2 regions of the Candidatus Villigracilis affinis genome follow, and region 2 is predicted to be linked to the other one. Evidence: riboswitches for the same ligand, from Rfam matches in the RefSeq annotation. Region 2 holds a riboswitch; the other holds the start of a gene.
The links. Region 2 has a riboswitch for cyclic di-GMP ahead of IPI86_RS18305 (hypothetical protein). Riboswitches for the same ligand answer to the same signal wherever they lie in the genome.
Positions count from the first base shown of each region.

Region 1: another riboswitch for cyclic di-GMP. It lies ahead of IPI86_RS22455 (MBOAT family O-acyltransferase); the one in region 2 lies ahead of IPI86_RS18305 (hypothetical protein).

Region 1 covers NZ_JADJKT010000039.1:235,984-246,050, forward strand. Annotated here, with positions in the region: gene IPI86_RS22435 (hypothetical protein) at 1-571, opposite strand, end outside; gene IPI86_RS22440 (DUF2905 domain-containing protein) at 629-862, opposite strand; gene ruvB (Holliday junction branch migration DNA helicase RuvB) at 938-1,960, opposite strand; gene IPI86_RS22450 (hypothetical protein) at 2,031-3,059, opposite strand; gene IPI86_RS22455 (MBOAT family O-acyltransferase) at 3,157-4,542, opposite strand; cyclic di-GMP riboswitch class I at 4,695-4,791, opposite strand; cyclic di-GMP riboswitch class I at 4,884-4,971, opposite strand; gene IPI86_RS22460 (HlyD family efflux transporter periplasmic adaptor subunit) at 5,042-6,169, opposite strand; gene IPI86_RS22465 (FtsX-like permease family protein) at 6,248-8,683, opposite strand; gene IPI86_RS22470 (GAF domain-containing protein) at 8,737-10,067, opposite strand, start outside.
Region 2 covers NZ_JADJKT010000036.1:657,570-667,636, reverse strand. Annotated here, with positions in the region: gene IPI86_RS18330 (sugar ABC transporter substrate-binding protein) at 1-830, shown strand, start outside; gene IPI86_RS18325 (sugar ABC transporter permease) at 986-2,656, shown strand; gene IPI86_RS18320 (carbohydrate ABC transporter permease) at 2,668-3,888, shown strand; gene IPI86_RS18315 (hypothetical protein) at 4,020-5,543, shown strand; gene IPI86_RS18310 (MFS transporter) at 5,657-6,940, opposite strand; cyclic di-GMP riboswitch class I at 7,229-7,317, shown strand; gene IPI86_RS18305 (hypothetical protein) at 7,466-7,861, shown strand; gene IPI86_RS18300 (signal peptidase I) at 7,985-9,823, shown strand; gene IPI86_RS18295 (hypothetical protein) at 9,833-9,988, shown strand.

The sequences.
Region 1 (10,067 bases), on a different contig from region 2:
CGACAACGAGAAGCAATTCAAAAGAAATCAAAAATTTAACCGGGATAAATGCCCCCGCCATCACCAACCCAAAATAGAAAACCGCATTGATAAGGGCATACATGGAAAGCCACTTCCGCAATTTGCCGTCGGCGCTGGAATGAGCAACGGCCAGCATCATTGCATCAATGCTCCAGACAGAAACGATGAGATAGGCGATCTCCCACCAGCTTGTCCACAGGCAGGCGGTGCGGCCTTCGCACTTGATGGCATAACTGAAGGCTTCATAGCTTGTGCCTGCCAAAAGCGCGCCGAGTCCCCAAAGAAGCAGGGCAATTCCCCACCAGAAGCGGGAGCGTTGTCCATCGCGGATCTTTAGAAAATACAACCCAACGGCGATGGTCAAAACACCCAGCAAATAAACAATGATGGATGTACTCGGCTGAACAATAACCAGCCTGTTGAATTCCAAATAAGGCTGGATCTGAAGCCAGGTTTCAGGGGTTTGTTGCGGGACATACAGGATCGTATCCAAACGCCCACAGGAAGAAAGAAAAAAGAGAAAAGGCAAAAGGAGGAAGAATCGTTTCATGAATTTGCGTGGAAAATGCAGGCTTCCAAAAAACGACTTTACGAAAGCCTTCAAAATTTACTTTTTTAGAAAACGAGAGATGATATTGAGCAGAATGGATAAAACCACCGAAATCAAAATCGAACTCGTGACAGGGAAGTAAAAACTTCCATTCTCCCCTTCAATGCGGATGTCACCGGGCAGGCGCCCGAGCGGAATTCCAAATTTCGCGGCGAAGTACACACCTCCACCCACAAGAAAGAGAATGATTCCGCCGAGCATTAAGTAACGAGCTATTGATTCCATGTTCATTGAGTTTCAAAGTTCACAGAGTTACAAGTTAAAAAATAAACCTTCAAACTATTCAACTTGCAAACCTTCCAATATTTACAACAACCTCTGCTGACCCTGTTCCGTGTAGGTGTACCCCAAATGTTCATACGCCGATTTGGTGGCAACGCGGCCTTGCGGAGTGCGGTCTAAAAAGCCGAGTTGGAGCAAATACGGTTCGACCACATCCATGATCGTGTCCTGCTCTTCGCTGATGGAAGCTGCGATGGTATTCAAGCCAACAGGCCCACCGCTATATTTTTCGATGATGGTCTTCAGAACACGGCGGTCAACATCATCGAGGCCGAGAGGGTCAACCTGCAACAGGTCGAGGGCTTCGCGGGCAACTTTCTGGGTGATGATCCCATTCGCGCGGACCTGAGCATAGTCACGCACACGGCGCAGCAGGCGCAGGGCAATACGGGGAGTCCCACGCGCACGGCGCGCCATTTCAACAATGCCTTCCTTATCGGCTTCCACTTTAAGCATCCCCGCAGCTCGGGTGATGATCTTTTTCATGGCTTCCAGATCGTAGTAATCCAAACGATACACAGCGCCGAAACGCGCGCGCAGCGGAGCAGTGACCAAAGCCAGCCGCGTCGTTGCGCCGACCACCGTGAACTTCGGCAGTTTCAAACGGATCGAGCGCGCCGACGGACCTTTGCCGATGACAATATCCAGCGAGAAATCTTCCATTGCTGGATACAAAACTTCCTCGACCGCGCGCCCGAGGCGATGAATTTCATCAATGAAGATCACATCCCCAGCACGTAAATTGGTGAGAATGGCCGCAAGGTCACCCGCGCGTTCGATGGCGGGGCCAGCCGTCACTTTTACATTGACGCCCATTTCGTTCCCCAGCACATGCGCGAGGGTGGTTTTTCCCAAGCCAGGAGGGCCGTAAAACAAAACATGATCCAACGCCTCGCTTCGTCCACGGGCCGCATCGATGAGAATGGATAGGTTTTCCTTTACCTGATCCTGACCGATCAAGTCATCCAATTTTTGCGGACGCAGGGCGTTATCCACGCGGTCATCGGGTTTTGATTCAGGGTCAAGAGGTCGGGAAGATTTGCTCATAAGGAGATTATACCCTGCGGGTAGAGTCTATCAATAAACAGCAATCAGCTTTCGGTTAAGTGCGAAGCGGTTATTCCGTCAATAATTTAAAGAAATATTCGATGTGCCGTTCCGCGAATTCCACAATGACCACGTCGGGCTTTTCCTTTTCGATCAGGTCTATATAATCGGGAAGTTTCGACGTGCCGTAATGCAGAGAAAAGGTCTTGCTGAAATATGGCTCGATCAACTGATTCAAACATTCGTTGTAAAACGAATCATGCAAAATGACCGCACTGGGCAGGTCGGTTTCTGAATTGACCGAAACGCGCATCTGTTTATTTTCGGCGAACGGCGCGGGCATCACTTCAACATTAGTTTCAAATTTTGGAGTCAGGGTCCATGTCTCTTCTTGCAAGCCAAGCCCCATCGTCTTGGAAATATCGAGCGAGGAATCGATCGTTGTGCCAATTTCAAAATCGGATAAAGAGCGCGGTCGCACTTCGGGATGGCTGATACTGACCATCGAGATGATCTCCGCGGAAGCATAGTACGCCCCAAGGCAATTCCAATGCGCATCAGACTTGAAGTAAATCTGTGAGGTCTGACTGGCTTCACTCAACACAGGACGCAAATCCATGACTTGAATGTTGGTATGCTCCTGCATGTATTGCATGAACTGTTCAAGGCGCGAGGTTTCGCCGAGCACGGGAATTTCATCGGGCATGTACTGCGGGTAGATCGTGTTTTTATCAGGCGGGATGACCACCAGCATGCTCCCGCCGTTACGCATGGCGGCATCGTTGATTTGATTCAAGATCGCTTCCACTTCCTTCAAATTCTTTTTGCTGACGGGGGATGTCTTTTGATAATCGTGGATGCTGAAATCGCCCGAGTAGAACAACCAGCCATCCTTGCCCACGATCCCTTCATTAAAAACCTGGTCGCCAAGTGAATAACGAAAGCCGTTAAATGACTGGATCAATGCCGTCTTCAGAAAAAAACGGTCCGAGATCGTTTTGACTGTCAACTGCGGGCCGAGGAGTTGGGCCAGCAGAATGGCAAAGAAAACAGAGACGAATATTTTTGGATAGAGTTTATCCCAAGTTCCCATTTTCATTTACACGGTCTCCTGAAGTTTCATGGGCAGGCAAACAAGGTCACTCGACTGCTCCGCAGAGAACAAGCGGCTCTGTTCAGGCCGAAACATGTTGAAACTAAAATGTCCCATAAATTCCTGGTTGAAAGGTGGCACTCACTGTGGAGGCGACCGCTGCTAGAAATAGAAAAACGAGTCCCAGATCGTACACCAATTGAAAAAAGAATTTCACAACAGGCTTATCGTTGGAAATAACATCAGCTTTGCTCTGAAACCAATTCCCCAACGGAAGCGCCAGCAAAATGCCAGCAGCGAATGCAAGAAGAAAAGTCGGCTCGATGAACGGCAGTGGGCTGGTCACTTCGAATGGCAGAGGACTTAATCCGCTTGTATCGCCTGCAAGGCGGCGCAGGAAATCGAAAGCAAAATCGGGTGAAGGCGAGCGAAAGAACACCCAGCCAACCAGAATCACTCCCAGCGCATACACATGCTGAACAGGCGCCCAGGCCGTACGCAGTTTTTTTCCAAGGGCTGTGGATTCGAAGATCAAGGCCATTCCGTGGATCAGGCCCCAGATGAGAAAGTTTCTCGTCAGGCCATGCCAAAGACCTGTCAACGCAAAGACGATCAGAATGTTGAGCGGCTGGCCGATCCATTTCAAGCGCCGTCTTTCGAGCGGATAAAACACAAAATCGCGGAACCAGTTTGAAAGTGAGATATGCCAGCGCCGCCAAAAATCACCGATGCTTTTGGATATGTAGGGGAAGTTGAAGTTCTCCAGAAAGCGAAATCCCATCATGCGCCCGAGACCAATGGCCATGTCGGTATATCCTGAAAAGTCAAAATACAATTGCAGGGAATAGCTGATGATAACCAGCCACGCGAACGAGGGATCAATGGTCGGAGATGCCAGTTTGAAGATCGGTGTGACCACCCGTGCAAGCGTATCGGCAATCAAGGCTTTTTTAGCGAATCCGCGGATGTATCGACGAAGACCATCCGCTACATCTGTCGGCACAACTTGAATGTTCTGGATCTGTTCGCGCAGTTGTCGGTGGCGTGTGATCGGGCCGACGGGAATCTTTGGGAAGAGCAGCAGGTAAAAGGAAAAAGCCAGCATGTCCTTTTCACTTGCGGACACCTTGTTGTAGACTTCGAGCAGGTAGGCGATCACCTGAAAGGTGACGTAGGAAAGCCCCAGCGGATATTTAACACCCGTCCATAATTTGAAAACGACCAGAAGCGCAACATTTACAAGAATTCCGAGCCACAACAGGAACAGGGAGGTTCTCTGATCACGCCAACGGTCAATTCCGCGCGCAAGAAAGTAAGCGAAGAGAGTGAGAACCATCATCATGGCAACATAGGGAAGATTTCCCCACGCATAAAACAACAGGCTGCCTGCAACACCGATGATGAGTTTTCCGCGCTGGGGAACGATGAAATACACCAGCATGAATAAAGGCAGGAAGAGAAAAAGAAAGTTGGGAGAATTTATATCCATAAAAGATTTCCGCCCTTGTTGAGGAGGACGATTCGTCGGCGCGATTATAACAATAAACCGCCTCCCAGCTTTCGGTTAAGTGAGAGGCGGTTCCACATCCAAATTAAACAGGGATGACTCAAATAATGGTCATCCCTGAGAAAAGATTGCTCTTCGGCAGCCTGGCGATCATGACCACAAAATAAGGCGTATGATTTTAGATCCAGGGCTTTGCGTCATCAGGTTTCCCTGATTTTGCCTTTCGGAGGTCGGTCGGTCTTGATCAACTGCACAACTTTCATGCGTATGTTGATTTTAGACGCTCTGACTTTGCGTCGCCGTCTTTTGGCGGCTTTGCTTTTGTCGGTAGTCTGGCTGCCATGACTCAGTTCAGCTTTAGGCCCATGACTTTGCGCAACCGGGGTTTCCCCGGTATTGCCTTTTCTCGGAGCAATTAAATTATTGCACGCACAAAAATAAAATTCAATCACTCAGATGTTCTATTTATATAAAATGGAACTTATTGTTGAATAGGTTCCATAAAAGTTACTTCCACGGTCATACCCCACTTCAAGCGCGGATCAGCCTCCTGTACAGCGATGCGAACCGTGTACAGAATGTCGCCGCCCTGCTGGGTGAATGCCTGGCTGATCTCGGTGATCGTGCCTTTAAGTGAAACATCGGGCAGAGCATCGGGCACAAACAGCACCGGCTGGCCTACGCTTAATTTCACCACTTCCAGTTCGGTAATGTCCGTAGTTTCAATGACCCACGAATCGAAATTGGCAATGCTGATCACACGCGTTTCTACTGTGACCTGTTCACCCGCCTTCACACTGACATCTGCCACGATCCCATCAAATGGCGCGGTCAGAACATAGTTGGAAAGCGTGTCCTGGGACGAATCCAAATTGGCTTTGGCAAGCGTAAGCTGATCGGCATTGGGGCCGTCGAGGCTGATCTCATATTGATACTTCGCCTCGGCTTCAACAGCCAGAGCAGCATCGTATCTGGCACGGACTTCATCGCGTTCGCGGATATTATCTTCAAGGTTACGGATGGCCTGATTGAGATCTTCCTGTGCCCGCTCGAGATCATCTTCAGCAGATTTGCGGTTGGAGTTATCTTCGTCAAGGTCCTTATATTTTTCGAAGTCATCCTGCGCATCCTGAAGATCTTCTCTGCGATCCTCAACTGTGGCCTTGTCATCTTCAATGTTATCTTCGATGTTGTCCACGTTCAGATCGTCCCATTTCTGTTCAGCTTCGCCGCGCTTGGTTTGTGCATCCATGTAAGCCTGCCAAAGTCGGGCACGGTCGCCGCTCTCATTGCGGAGAAGGGTATCATAGGCATTTTGTGCGATGACGACCTGCGCTTCGGCCACACCCGCATTTGTCAGCCGCGCGAGGACATCCCCTCTTTTGACGGAGTCTCCGGCCTGCACAAGAATCGCCTCAACGACTCCGCGAGTTTGAAAGGACAGGTTGGTTCCCTGAATCGGTTCAAGGCGGCCCTCCGCCACCACTTCATTGGATGACACCACAGATTCTGCAGGAGCAGGTGCGGCGGTGGGTTGAGTTCCACACGCGGCAAGAGCGAGAGAGAAAATTGTTAGTAATGCAACGATATTCAATATTTGTTTTTTCATGTTTACCTTCTATAGGATTGTGAATGTCTGTGTGAAGTCTCGGCAAAATAGCAAACGGCCTCACAATGACATATTTTTTTATTCGTAAGCCAGTACTTCTCGAATCGTCAGGCGGGCAGCGCTGCGCGCTGGCAAAATGGAGCCGATCACTGAAAGCAGCAGTACAAGTCCAAACCAGATGGCATAGCCCAGGAACGTAAAGACTACATCGATGGGAGTCTCAAACACAGCCAGGCTGACAATATAGGAAAGCCCATATGTGAATGGAATGGAGACGCCAATTGCCAGAATAAATGAGAGCGTTCCTATCACAAAACCCTCTGCAATAATGGTCCGCATGACAGCGCGGTCGTCTGCGCCGATGGCACGCATGATCCCGATCTCGCGTGTACGCTCCAATACATTCATACCCATCGTACCGGTCAAACCCATCGCGCCGACAATAGCGGTCAACACCGCCATGATGAGCAGGAACGCAACGAGAATATCCAGGCTTTCGAGGGCGCTATCCAATGACGCGAGGCCTGATTCCGCTTTGCGGACTTTGAATCCTTCATCGCGAAAGAATCGATCCAGTTTTTCCGCCATTAAATCCTGAGACGTACGGTCGTGCTGCATGGTTACAACGCGGAAGGACGAAGAGCGATTTGGCAGGTTGGTGATTTGAGCGGCGTATTCAAGCGGTATATACGCAAACACGCCTTCCTGCCCGACAAATTTGAATAATCCGATGACTTCCCATGTCTCTTCGTGGCCATTGATCTTGAGCAGGATGGGGTCGCCAGGCTTGAGAGAGGGATAGGTATCAAGTACTTTCTCGCTCAAGAGCAGCTTGCGGACGTCTGTTGACCGCATCCATCGTCCTGCAACCATGATCGGCTCGATCAATTTGCTGTCGGAGGGTGGCGCAAAAACGTTTATGTTCTCAGCCACTGTACCATCAGGGTTAAGAAGCTCAAATGAAAGGAACTGCCAGCCTTCCACAGATACCACATCTGGATTCTGCAGGGCAAATTGCTCCACCTCGCGAATGCGATACGGTTTGTCAAAGTCAAGCGTGACATCGGCACGGAAATATTTCCCGATGTCGTTCATGTAATCATGCAGAGTAATGCGGACGTTGAACACAGCGATAAAGATCGCGCCGCCCATTGTTAAAGTGAAAAGCGTTAACATCAAACGTCCGCGGCGGCGGAATGTATTGCGAATGGAGATGATGAACGGGCGTGGGAAGTGAATCCCCCGTCTGGCCAAAATATTCGTCAAACGCACCAGCATCCAGTCGAACCATGAGATGCGCTCCTGCTCGTGTTTGTGTGGTTTGTTTTCGTCGCCTGCGATATCTCCGCTCAAGGCACGCAACACTGTGATACGCGATCCATTGATGACCGGTGTAACGCCCGCGATCAAGGGAACAAGCAGTCCGATCACAACCTGGATGACAAACGCCAGCGGCACAATGCGGTACCCAAGCAGATTGAATCTCAGTTTCTCCGCCATAAACTCGGCAAGTCGATACGCGCCCCACCCACCTGCAGGAATCGCGACCAACAGCGCCAGGAAACTAAAAGCCATGATGAGCGTGACGTACATGGCAAAGACCTGTCTGCCCCTGCCGCCGACCAGTTTGATCACACCGATATGGCGCAAGTGCTGACTAAGCAATGCATCGAGGGTGTTGGCGATCAACGAACTCGAAAGGAAGACGATCAAAATACCAAGCGCCATCAAAATACCAAGGACGGCGTTGATGATATCTGCAAGCGGATATTTATTTTTTTCAGAGAAGCGTGTACGGATGACATCCGTCCCATTCCTCTCCAGCTTGTCCTTGATGTCTGCACCTGCTTCATGGATGTAGTCCAGATCATCCACGCCTTCAGACAGGGTCACGTATGCGCGATTGAACAAGTCCTCGGGCTGGTGCAGAGTGGGCATGGTTTTCATTGAAATAAAACCAAGGGACGGAGCCAGAAAATCACCCGCACTGGAACTGGAATCCTGCACGACACCAACGATCTTTAATTGCTTCGTGGTGCCATCGGACAATTCAAGAATAATGTATTCGCCGATCTCAAAATCGAACTTTTCGAGTGCCCGCTTATCAAGCAGGATCTCATCCTTTTTTGCCTCAGATGCCCCCATCACAGGCTTCAACAGGTTGATCTTATTCTCTTTAAAATTTTTAAAAGCAATAACGTCCAGTGATATCCAGGCGTCGCTATGGGTGGTGCGCGCCCGGAAGTTGATCACGCGTCGTGCTTCTGCATCCGCAATTCCACGCATGTTACGAATGTTATCCAGCACGTCCTGGTCGAAATTCGCCATCCGCAGCTCGATGTTTGACGGATTGTTCGCCGCGTAAGAAACGCCCATATCATTACCAATGATCTGATAGGCGCCCGCAATGACCCCAATGGAAAATACGCCCACTGCAATGGACAGAACCACCAGCAGTGTGCGGGATTTGTTATCCCATAAATCGTGTAAAACCTTACGCCATCTTGGTCGCATAATCCTCAAATGAGACCTGACAGGCTTCTTCAAACCTGTCAGGTCTTCTTAAATTACTTCAATAGTTCGCTTACTTCCCCGGCAGAGTAGGGCTTCACTGACACGTCTTTCATACCATCGTGCATGAATTGGGTCACACGTTCGGGGTTGATGGCCGAAGTGAGGATCACTGTTTTCGAGACGAGCCCCTCCTTTGCGATCGCAGTCAACACATCCGCGAGAGGAATGGCGGTGATATTCTCATCCACCAAAACAAGATCGGCAGCAGGCAGTTTCTTCAAATCTGTAGTCTGGGTGAGCTTGACATTTGTGTTTTTGAGCAATTCTGAAAAATGATTCGCCCAATCGTCGTTATCATCGATCAACAGCAGGTGCTTCACATTGCCAGCTTTCAGGGGTTCATCGTTCACAATTCCCTTCGGCAGGTAAATGGCAACGGTGGAACCCTTATCCTTTTCGCTGACAATGGCAATGCGTCCCTGAGCCTGCGAAATGACATGCATGGCTGCGGGCAAACCAAGGCCGTGATGGTCCACGCCGCGCGTGGTAAAGAATGGCGACCAGGCTTTTTCCATGACGTCGCGGTCCATGCCAGAGCCGTCGTCATCGACCATGATCTCAAGAATACCGCGCTCTTCGGTCTCGCGCGCCGTGATCTTGATGGATTTCGCACCTGCTTCGGCGGCGTTTTGCAAAATATTTCCGACTGCACGCACGAGCTGGGTGCTGTCTGCAATGACATACGCAGCAGCGTGGTCGATCTTCACCTTGAGCATGGAGCTGGAAATATCGCGCTGGTGAGCGGCAGTTTGCACTACATCAGCAAACAAAATGGGACGCGGCCTTTGCTCGCGCACCGCACCGATCAACTGTTCTTTGACCTGGATGATCTGTGCCGCGCTTTCGGAGATCATATCGAGATCTTCCTTGAGCGATTCGAGATCGACCTTACCATCTGCAATTTCTTCGCGCAGACGGGAAACAGTCAGGGAGATCGGCAAGGTCTTGTTACCGATCCAGTGAATGGCTTCGGTGGAAGCCGTGGTCAACGCTTCAAAGACTTTGTTGCGCAAAATCTCATCGTGTGCATCCTTGAGTTCTTCGATCAGATGGGCATTGTTGATCGCAACCGCGAGATGCTCGGCCATGGTGGTCAGCGTGGTGATGTCATCTTCGCTGAAGGCGCGCTCTTCCGAGCTTTGAATGGTCACCGCACCCAACACTCTGCCGCCATAAATCAAGGGCAAGGCCATTTCAGAACGGGTATGCGGCAAATGCGGATTCTTGAAATGCACCCGCTCCTCCCCTACATCCAATGCAATGCGGGCTTCGCTCATTGCAATACAGGCGCCGATCATCGAGTCGGTGCCGATCTTGAGCTTGT
Region 2 (10,067 bases):
CTCTCTACTTGAACATGGACTTGATCAACGAAGCTGGCGCTCCCGATCCCCGTGAACTCGCTGCCAACGGCGAATGGACCTGGGATGCCTTCCTCGATGTAGCTCAGAAGACCCGCGCTCTCGGCTCCGATGTGTACGGTTACGGTGCGAGCGCCTGGTGGGGTCCTTATGGTGTTTGGTTGAACGCTTCCGGCGGCGGCTTCTTCACTGAAGACCGCGCTGCCTGCGCCCTCAACACCGAAGAGTCCCTCTCCGGTCTCGATTTCCAACGCTCTCTCTATCAGGATTTTGATGTCGCCACTCCGTATGGCGAAGATCCTGAGCCGACCTTCCGCGCTGGCAAAGTTGCCATGTTCCAGAATGGTCGTTGGGCTACCCCCGGCGTCCGCACTGTGGACTTTGAATGGGATGTTGTTGAACTTCCCGCTGGCCCAAGCGGTACCGCTGGTAACTGGTTGTTCTGGGGCGCTTATGTGATCAATGCCAATACCGAACATCCTGAAGAAGCCTGGGCCCTCGCTCAAGCTCTCACTACCGCTCAGACCCAGGGCAAGATCTCCGCTCTCGGCGCCAACATCCCCAGCCGTGTAAGCCAGGAAGCTCTCGATGCCTTCCTCACCTTCACACCTCCTGCCAACAATCAGGCTTTCTTGAACGGTATCGCCGCTGGCGCCAACCCGACCGCTGAAGGTCCATTGTGGGCTGGTTCCTGGCCTGAATATGACAAGATCATGGGCCCGGCCATCCAGGGTGTGTTGACTGGTGCAACCTCCGTTGAAGATTTCGGCGCGACCATCTGCGACGAAGCCAACAAGGTCTTCAACCAGTAACTTGTAAGATGAACGAAGTGGCAGGCAAAATATATTTTGCCTGCCACTCTTTTTTAGGAATAGAAAGAAATCCCCAAGCTACAAAGCCATTTGTGATTTCGTGATTTTTTTGTATGACCCATCCGTGCTGGCCTGATCCGTGGAGATGTGAACCAATGACCGCTTATTCACAAGTAGACCCAAAAACGAATCTCGTTTTACGCATCCATTTCTTCTGGCGTATTCTATTTGCCATACTTGCTGCCGCTGGTGCGGTCTATATTTGGGTAGGTGGGATGGAAACCGCCCTTTGGCAAAAGATATTGATCTCCGTTGCTCTGGCAATGGCCTCCATTTTCAGCGCGATCGGCGCCGTTCAGATCTCGCGACGCAATCACAGCGGCAGGATGATCTCATTAGTCCTGGACTATCTCGCATTCGTTGTCTGTTTTGTTCTCATGCTAAACACAGGCGAGATATTCATTGGTATTGATGCACTTGCCGAAACATTCCCGAAGGGCATCCCTTATTTGGGGATCACAGTTGTCGGTTATTTCCTGAGCATCATGGATGAATACCTTCCGCAGAAAAAACAGACATCCGAAAATAGTTTGAAGGTCGTTGGCCGCTGGGTGATGCTGGCAGGTTTTGCGATCTTCCTTCTGCAAGTGGATGCCATCAACGGCATCATTTATTTCCTTGGCAAGCTCGTTCAACCGATGGGAATTACATCTGTGATCGGTGCCGTTATTTTCAGCATATCCATCTGGTCGATGATGCGGGACAATGTGTCTCAGGCTCTGCATGCGAAGACCGACCATGAACAGGTCATCAACGGATGGCTGTTCCTTTCTCCAAACCTGCTGGGCTTTCTCATCTTCTTTGCGGGTCCGCTCATTCTTTCGTTCTATTTTTCCTTCACAGATTCAGATGCCTTCAACACGCCCAACTGGATCGGCTTCGAAAATTACGCGAAGATCCTCAACGTCCGTTTTGCATGGCTTTCCACCCCGGATCAATTTGCCCGCGAAGTTGTGGATATCAAAGTCTATGATGAAGTAGGCCGCTTTTTGATCGGGGATGGCGGGATCTTATTTGCCGCCGCCGATAAATTTTTCTGGCTCGCGCTTCGCAACACTCTTGTCTTTGTGCTGTTCGCTGTTCCTTTGAGTGTGATCCCCGCTTTGGTATTGTCGAACGTCTTGAATAGCAAGCTGCCCGGTATGAAGTTTTACCGTGCCATTTATTTCATGCCGAGTATCGCCGCAGTCGTAGGTATTTCTCTCGTTTGGCAGTGGCTGTACAACGCCACGGTGGGATACATCAACTACTTCATCACGGTGGGGATCGAGTTCTGGAATAACCTCTTCAACCTCGCCGTCGTTGACCCGAAGATCCAATGGGTCTCAGACGAAAAGACAGCCTTGCTTTCCATCATTATCATTGCCGCCTGGCAGACCATGGGATTCAACACCGTGCTCTTCCTCGCTGGCTTGCAAAACATCCCCGGTGAATTGTACGAAGCCGCCACAGTGGACGGTGCAGGCGCATGGGACAAGTTCTGGAGCATTACTCTCCCCATGCTTGCCCCGACGACTTTTTATGTCGTGTCCACCACAACCATTCAAGCTATGCAGGTCTTCGAGCAGGTCTTCATTTTGATGAATCCAGCCGAGGGGCCGAACAACTCCACGATCACCTTGGTGCTTTATTTGTATCGCAGCGGTTTCCAGAATTTCCAGCAGGGCTACGCCTCTGCAATTGCGTGGGTATTGTTCATCGTCATCTTTGGTATTACGTTGGTTCAGTTCCAACGCCAGCGCCAATCGAGCATTTACGAAAGCTAACAGGAGCAGACATGAAAATTCAATCCTATCGTTTTCTACAGTTCCTGAATAAATTCCTTGTTTACTTTGTCCTCACCTTTTTTGCGCTGGTGATGATCTTCCCGTTCGCGTACATGCTCGCCACGTCCTTCAAAATTCCCGCGGACACATTCCGTTATCCGCCGCGCATGCTGCCCCGCAACCCGGAGACCATTGTTGTGGACGGCTACGATGAACCGCTTCCACTTTACTTTGTGGATGTGGACGGCGTGCAGAAGGAATATGCACTTGCCCAGAGCAATATCAAAGTTGGCACCTACGCCCCGGCTGACAATCTAACGGCCACCGTTGAGCGCTATCTCACAGAGGTGAAACCGACTGGCGGAGCGACGAACCAGCAAAAAGTGGAAGTGAACGGAGAGATGGAAAAACTCTTCGATGTCGAAGTGGATGGTCAGATCATCCCAATGATTTTGGTCAGCCAGACCACAGTGGGTGAGTTCGTGGACCCGCAGAACCCAGAGAATAAAGTTTTTCAAAACGTCCGTTTGAGCGAACCGGTGGAAACTTTTGGCGGGCATCCCGAGAACTACACCGAAGTCATTGAACTGAATAACATGGCCCGCGCGCTTACCAATACAGCGCTGGTGACCATCCTCGTGGTGGTGGGACAATTACTCACTTCGGTTGTCGGCGGCTATGCCTTTGCACGCCTGCGATTCCCTGGGCGTGACACGGTCTTCGTCTTTTATCTTGGTACGATCATGATTCCCTTTGTCATGCTCATCGTTCCCTTGTATCAACTCATGGTGCTCATCGGTTGGACGAATCGCCTCGCCGCCCTCATCATCCCGTGGATATTCTCTGCGTACGGCACGTTCCTCATGCGCCAGCACTTCATCACCTTCCCCAAGGAAATTGAAGAAGCCGCGTTGTTGGACGGTGCCTCACGCCTCCAGATCCTGTGGCAAATTCTCATCCCTGCCAGTGTGCCAGCCCTGGCAACGCAAGCCACCTTCACATTCCTGTACGCGTGGAATTCCTTCTTCTGGCCGCTGGTCATCATCAATGTAGGCAACGAGAAGAATCATGTGCTCACCCTTGCGCTCAACGTGCTACGCGGACGTGCATCCGATACGCCGAATCTCATTTTGGCAGGCGCAGCAATTGCCATTGTCCCGCCGCTGATCGTCTTCATCCTTGGTCAACGCTTCTTTGTAGAGAGCGTAGCCAGCAGCGGTGTCAAAGGATAGTAAAATCCAGGTTCACAAAGCCTGACCGTTTGGATAATAGACCGTGGACGATGGACAATAGACCGTAGTCTGCTGTCCATCGTCCACGGTCATTCCATGCAATCATTTTAATTTCAAGGAGAACGTGCATCATGTTACAGAAAAAGGATGGCCGATACGAGGTATACGGAAACCCCATCACAGAACGCCAAACCCGCGCAGCAGATCAATGGAAGGCCATGCTGGCGAAGAAATTCAATTACGACCCCAATGAAAAATTCAATCTTACCGTCGAAGACCATCCTTACGATTCAGGTATCTTTGGCCTCAAGAATATCGTCCGCAATGGAAATGGCAAGCCGCTCGATAAAACAAACGGCGTCATCGTCAGCACCATCCGCATGGGATTCGGTCACTACCGCATCGCCATGGCGGGTGTCTCTGCGGCAAAGGCAATGGGCTTCACTCCGTACTGGCTTGATCTGCTCGGCATCCCCGGCATCAGCACAGACGTGATCAACTGGTGCAATACCAACTACAGCAAATATTCGCGCATCTCACAGCGTTATCCGTGGTTCGATAAATACGTGTGGGAATCTCTCACCACGGGCGAACCAACTCTCCCCGGGTTGGACGCGCTCTTCAATTACATGACCAGCACCTGGCCGTGGCGCTTCCTCAAGACCGAAGTCAAAGATTACAAGATGAGCGAGCTGTTCAATAATCTTTACGGCGCGCTTCCATCGGATATGCCCACGCTCACCTCCCACATGTGGACAGCGATGGGCGCTGTCGCGGGCGGCATGACCAACGTGGTGGACATGATGTTCGACAACTGGCCGATGGCTTTCCAACTCACCGAAGGCGCCAAGCACGCGGTTCAATCTCCGTCAGGCTATTACGGCTTCCGTGCCATGCGCGGATTTGACGACAAAGGCAAAGTCCTCAAGCCCGTCCCGCAGGACGCGCTCTTCTTCACAGGTCATCACGTTGACCATGAACTCGTCGAGAACATCGAAGTCGATTGCGCAGATCGCATCACCCGCATGAATGCAAAAGAACCCCGCCGCTTCCTCGTCACGATGGGCGGCGCTGGCGCGCAGCGTGAACTCTTCAAAGCCATCATCGAACACGCTGTCCCAATGATCGAGAAAGACCAGATCGCGCTCTTCATCAACCTCGGCGACCACAAAGACAATTGGGTTTGGCTGCAGGAACAACTTGCTCACCACAAAGACCTGATCAACACGCACTTCACCTGGGAAGACACCAAAGAATTCACAGACAGCATTCGCAAGAAGCCCGCGCACGGTCTGCACATCTTCCTGCACGACAATACCTTCCACGCGGTCTATGCCACCAACTATCTCATGCGCGTCATGGATGTGATGATCACCAAGCCCAGCGAACTCGCCTTCTATCCCGTTCCCAAAATTTTCAACGCCCGCGTCGGCGGACATGAAATGTGGGGCGCCATCCGCGGCGCAGAGATCGGCGACAGCACCGTCGAAACCCGCACCATTCCGCAAACCCTGCAAGCCATCGACCTCCTCACCGAAGCCGATGACCTGCTCGCCATGTTCTGCGATTGCATCGTCAAGAACAAAAGCATCGGCATCTACGACGGCGCGTATAAGAGCGTTGAACTCGCCACGGGTAAAAAATTCAAAAGATAAAGAATCGATATAAACATGACCAGCCCCGAAATTATTCTTTCGGGGCTGATTTTTCTTAATAACTCAGCTTATGCAATGTCGTTCTGCCGCCCGCGTTCAATTACGTTACCCGTCTACGGTAGACTTTGAACTTCGGGCATCTTTGTCAGCACCACGCGTGAGAGAACCAGAGAACAAATTGCGAACAGGGTCATTGCGAACCCCAATCCCATTTTTTCACCGAGTGCACCGATCATCAAATTGCCGAACGGTGCGAAACCAAAAAAGGTCAGCGTATATAACCCCATGACCCGTCCGCGAAAGCTATCTTCCACGCGGGTTTGAAGGAGGGTGTTGATCGTGGTGAATTGGACCATGAAGCCAATCCCCAGACCAAATGCCAGCAAAAGCGAAAGCGGATAACTGCTCACGAAAGCAAACGCGATAAGGATCAGCGGAAACGCAATGTTGGTAATGACCAATAACTTTCCGCGCCTGCCATGGCTTACTTGATTCGCCAACAGCAAGGCTCCCATGACTGCACCCAATCCAGACGCTGTATTTACCCAACCATAGGCGATCGCTCCCTGATGAAGAGTCTTCTCTACGAATGCGGGCAGGATCGTGAAATAGGAAACACCAAATATACTGAAGACCAGCGAGAGCAGGATCAATGCGGCGATCTCACGGGTGCCAGCCGCATAGCGCAAGCCGCTGACCAATTGCTGCCACGGCGAAGTGGTCTGTTGTCGGCGTTGATGCGGAGGGAGTTTCATGAGCCATAATCCGGTAAGCACTGCAAAAAAGGAAATTCCATTCAATGTAAAGCACCAGGCTGCGCCGATCACCGCCAGCATCATCCCCGCGATCGCTGGCCCGATGACGCGTGCACTGTTGAACATCATCGAATTCAAGGCGATGGCATTCGGAAGATCCTTTTTTCCCACCATCTCAGGAACAAATGCCTGACGCGCCGGGGCATCGAAGGCATTGACCACGCCCAATAGGGCGGCCAGAATAATCACATGCCACTCTTGAACCACATTTGAAAATGTCAGGGCTGCCAATGCAAACGCCAGAATCATCGCGCCGGATTGAGTCATCATCAACAGGTTGCGGCGTGATACACGGTCCACCACCACGCCGCCCCACGGCGAAATGATCAGCGTGGGAATTGCCGAAGCAAAAGCAACCAGTCCCAGGGTCAACTCTGAATGACCGAGTTGATACACCACCCAACCCTGCGCAATGACCTGCATCCATGTGCCGATATTCGAGATCAACTGTCCGCCAAAATACAATTGATAATTTCGATGCCGCATGGCCACGAAGGTTGTATTGCCATCCGAGGGCGGGGGAGAACTCGAGAGGATCGGTTCAACGGGTTTGGCGGTATCTTCAATGATGGGCTTTCTCATGATTTCACGTACTCCTAAAACTATTCCATGGTTGATGGTTCGTTTTCAATTCATTTGAAGATGACATTGTATCCCCGAATGTGGATGCCGAAATACGGCCCGATCGTGACGAACCTTGGGCCTGCTTCTGCCCAAAGTGCAGAGTCTCCCCGATACAATGACGGTTATGTCCTGGAATTCTGGTAATCCCTTTTTATAGCCAGGAACAAAATGAGTAGTTTTACGCAAGTGATTTAAGTACCGGAACGATTGAGGTAAACTTCTCGTATGACTATACTGTAGATAAGAAAAACGAAAAGGCAAACCTGTCTAAAGGCAGGGACGCAAAGTCATGGGTCTAACGTCACGCAAGTGACCATGACCGCCAGGCCGCCGAATACCACAAGAAACCTCACGTGATTATTTGACCTGGCTTAACATAAGCCGGGTCTTTTTAATCAAATGGCTTGATCGTTTTTCAAAAACGCTGTTCGCTTCATTAGCGCAGATCCGATGAGAATCGGATTTGTCAAAAGGAGATAAGCCATGTTTCGCAATTTCAAAATTCTGTTGATCGTTCTTGTCGTAATCGTTGCCGCGGGAAGCGTGTACGCTTTCGCCGCAACGAATACCGTACCAGACAGCGCCGCGGGGTACAAGGCAAATGTAATTCCTGGTTACACAGTAACCAATATCGTATATGATCTGGATACGACCAACCCAACCCTGGTCGACGCGATCACCTTCGACGTCGCCCCCAGCAGCGGGACAGTTATTGCTGCCATAGCAAAACTTCAGACCGCAACAGGCGGCGCCTGGACAGATTGCACCCTCGTAGCTGGTGTCGCCCCGTCCATGGAAGTTACCTGCACCTATGGCGCTCTCAACCTTATTGATGTTACCGCACTGAACATTGTCGCCAGCAGCACCCTCGACCCGTAATATCCGTATGACACTGACATTTGAATAGCTCATTATGAAGATAGGGTCTGGCCTTGCCAGGCCTTATCTTCATAAATACAATAAACGAACTTTCAAATTCACACATGCTCCTGTAAGCATCTTATGAAACAAACCCAGCGCTGGTCATCCATTTTCTTCAATCTCATCCTGTTTGTGGGACTCATATTTTTTTGGATTACTTTCGCCCCGACCAAAATTGGTGGACAGGCATCCTACGTAATGGTGAATGGCATCAGCATGGAGCCAAACTACCATACCGGTGACCTGGTCATTGTTCGCAGGGCAAAAACATACCAAATTGGTGACGTTGTCACTTATCGCGATGCAGAAATGGGCGCATATGTGATTCACCGTATCGTCGGCATTGAGCAGGGACATTTCGTAATAAAAGGCGATAATAATTCGTGGATTGATGCATCCCAGCCCACCCCTGAAGAAATCACCGGCAAACAGTTGGCTTACTTGCCCAAAGCGGGTTTGGCAATGCAGTGGCTTCGCAAACCCCTTAACCTGTCACTCACCATTGTTTTACTGGGAGGTATTTTTATGTCCAGTCTGATAACCAAACCATCAAAAGGCAAAAAGGGAAAGAATGGCTCATCAATCGGGTTAGGTGGAATGCTTGAGGGCATGCTATACCTGCTGGGGACCCTGTTTATCGGGTTTCTTGGCTTGGCCATTTTTGCATTCACCCGGCCAGCCACGCGTACGGCAGATACCATTCCGTATCAACAGGATGGTATCTACTCCTATACTGCGACTGGATCCCCCGGAGTTTATGACACGGGGATGGTACGCAGCGGGGAACCTGTTTTCCCCCGACTGGCATGTTTTCTCAATATTGGGCTTGCCTATAATATTACGGGGAATCAGCTTCAAAGTTTATCGGGCAGCCAGCAAATGTTTGCACGGATCATAGATCAGCCGAGCGGCTGGCAGCGTACCATCCCATTACTTCCACAAACAGCATTCAGCAGTAATCCATATTTCGGTACGGCCACCTTGGATATTTGTCAATTGGAAACATTAGTAAATTTGGTTGAAAAAGAAACAGGGCTGCGCACAAACTCTTATACCGTTGAAATCGTTACAAACATTGCCTTCACTGCTGTCGTTTCAGGACAAGTGATCTCTGACACATTTGACCCCACACTTGCTTTCAAGTATGACAAAGTGCATCTCTATCTTGCCAATACGAATGATGAAATAGACCCCATGCGCATAACGAAAGAGGGTCTTGCAAATAGCTCCAGCATGCAAGCCAGTACTTTGTCCTTGCTGGGATGGGAGACTACAGTTGACTTTATTCGCTTATTTTCCCTGCTTGGATTAGGAATTTCATTTAGTGGGCTTGCCATCATGGGTCTGTCCATCTTTAATATGACCCGTCAAAACGAAGAGGCGCTCATTCGCTTACGCTACGGCTCAATGATAGTGGACGTTCACGAAAAAAGCCTGGAATTTACCTCCGCCTTGATCGATGTCACCAGTATGGATAATCTTGCCAAACTTGCCGAACGACAGGGGACCATGATTCTTCACATGACCCGCAATTTCCTGCATTATTATTTTGTGCAGGATAATAGGGTGACATATCGCTACGTGATCAGCATGGGGAGGAAGGGTATCGTCGAAAACGAGTCGAGCCATGATGAGGCATTAAGAACTGCTCCTGATCTTGAACAATATAACCTGCCTGTGAAAGAACCTGTACAGCTAAAAATGCAAAGGCATTGGACGAATGTCCATAGAAAGAATGGTAGAAGGCCAAAACCAATTCAAAATGAGGTGTTGGAGCCTGCTGTCAATTACGGGAAAAATACGATTCGGGAGAATTGGTCAATTGCTGAAAAAGAACCTGAATATGTCATTCATACAGGTGAAATTGAATTTGTGATGACTCAGCCGGAGACGGAAATGTTACGAAAGATCAAGTTGTAAAAACCTTCCTTGCTTGATTTTTTGAAATTCATTTCATCTGCCGAAGAGATGAGCGCGCAGGTTGAAGAAGTCACTGCTTCGGCTCAATCACTGATGGAGATGGCCAAGTCATTGCAGGGGACCGTACAGCAATTCAATCTTGGAGAAGCGATGACACCCGCATAGTTTTTGGACGAATTACCACCCGCGTCAAACCCGACCTGCAACCTGCCGCTGAAAAAAATGCCTGTTCCTCCCCGACGGT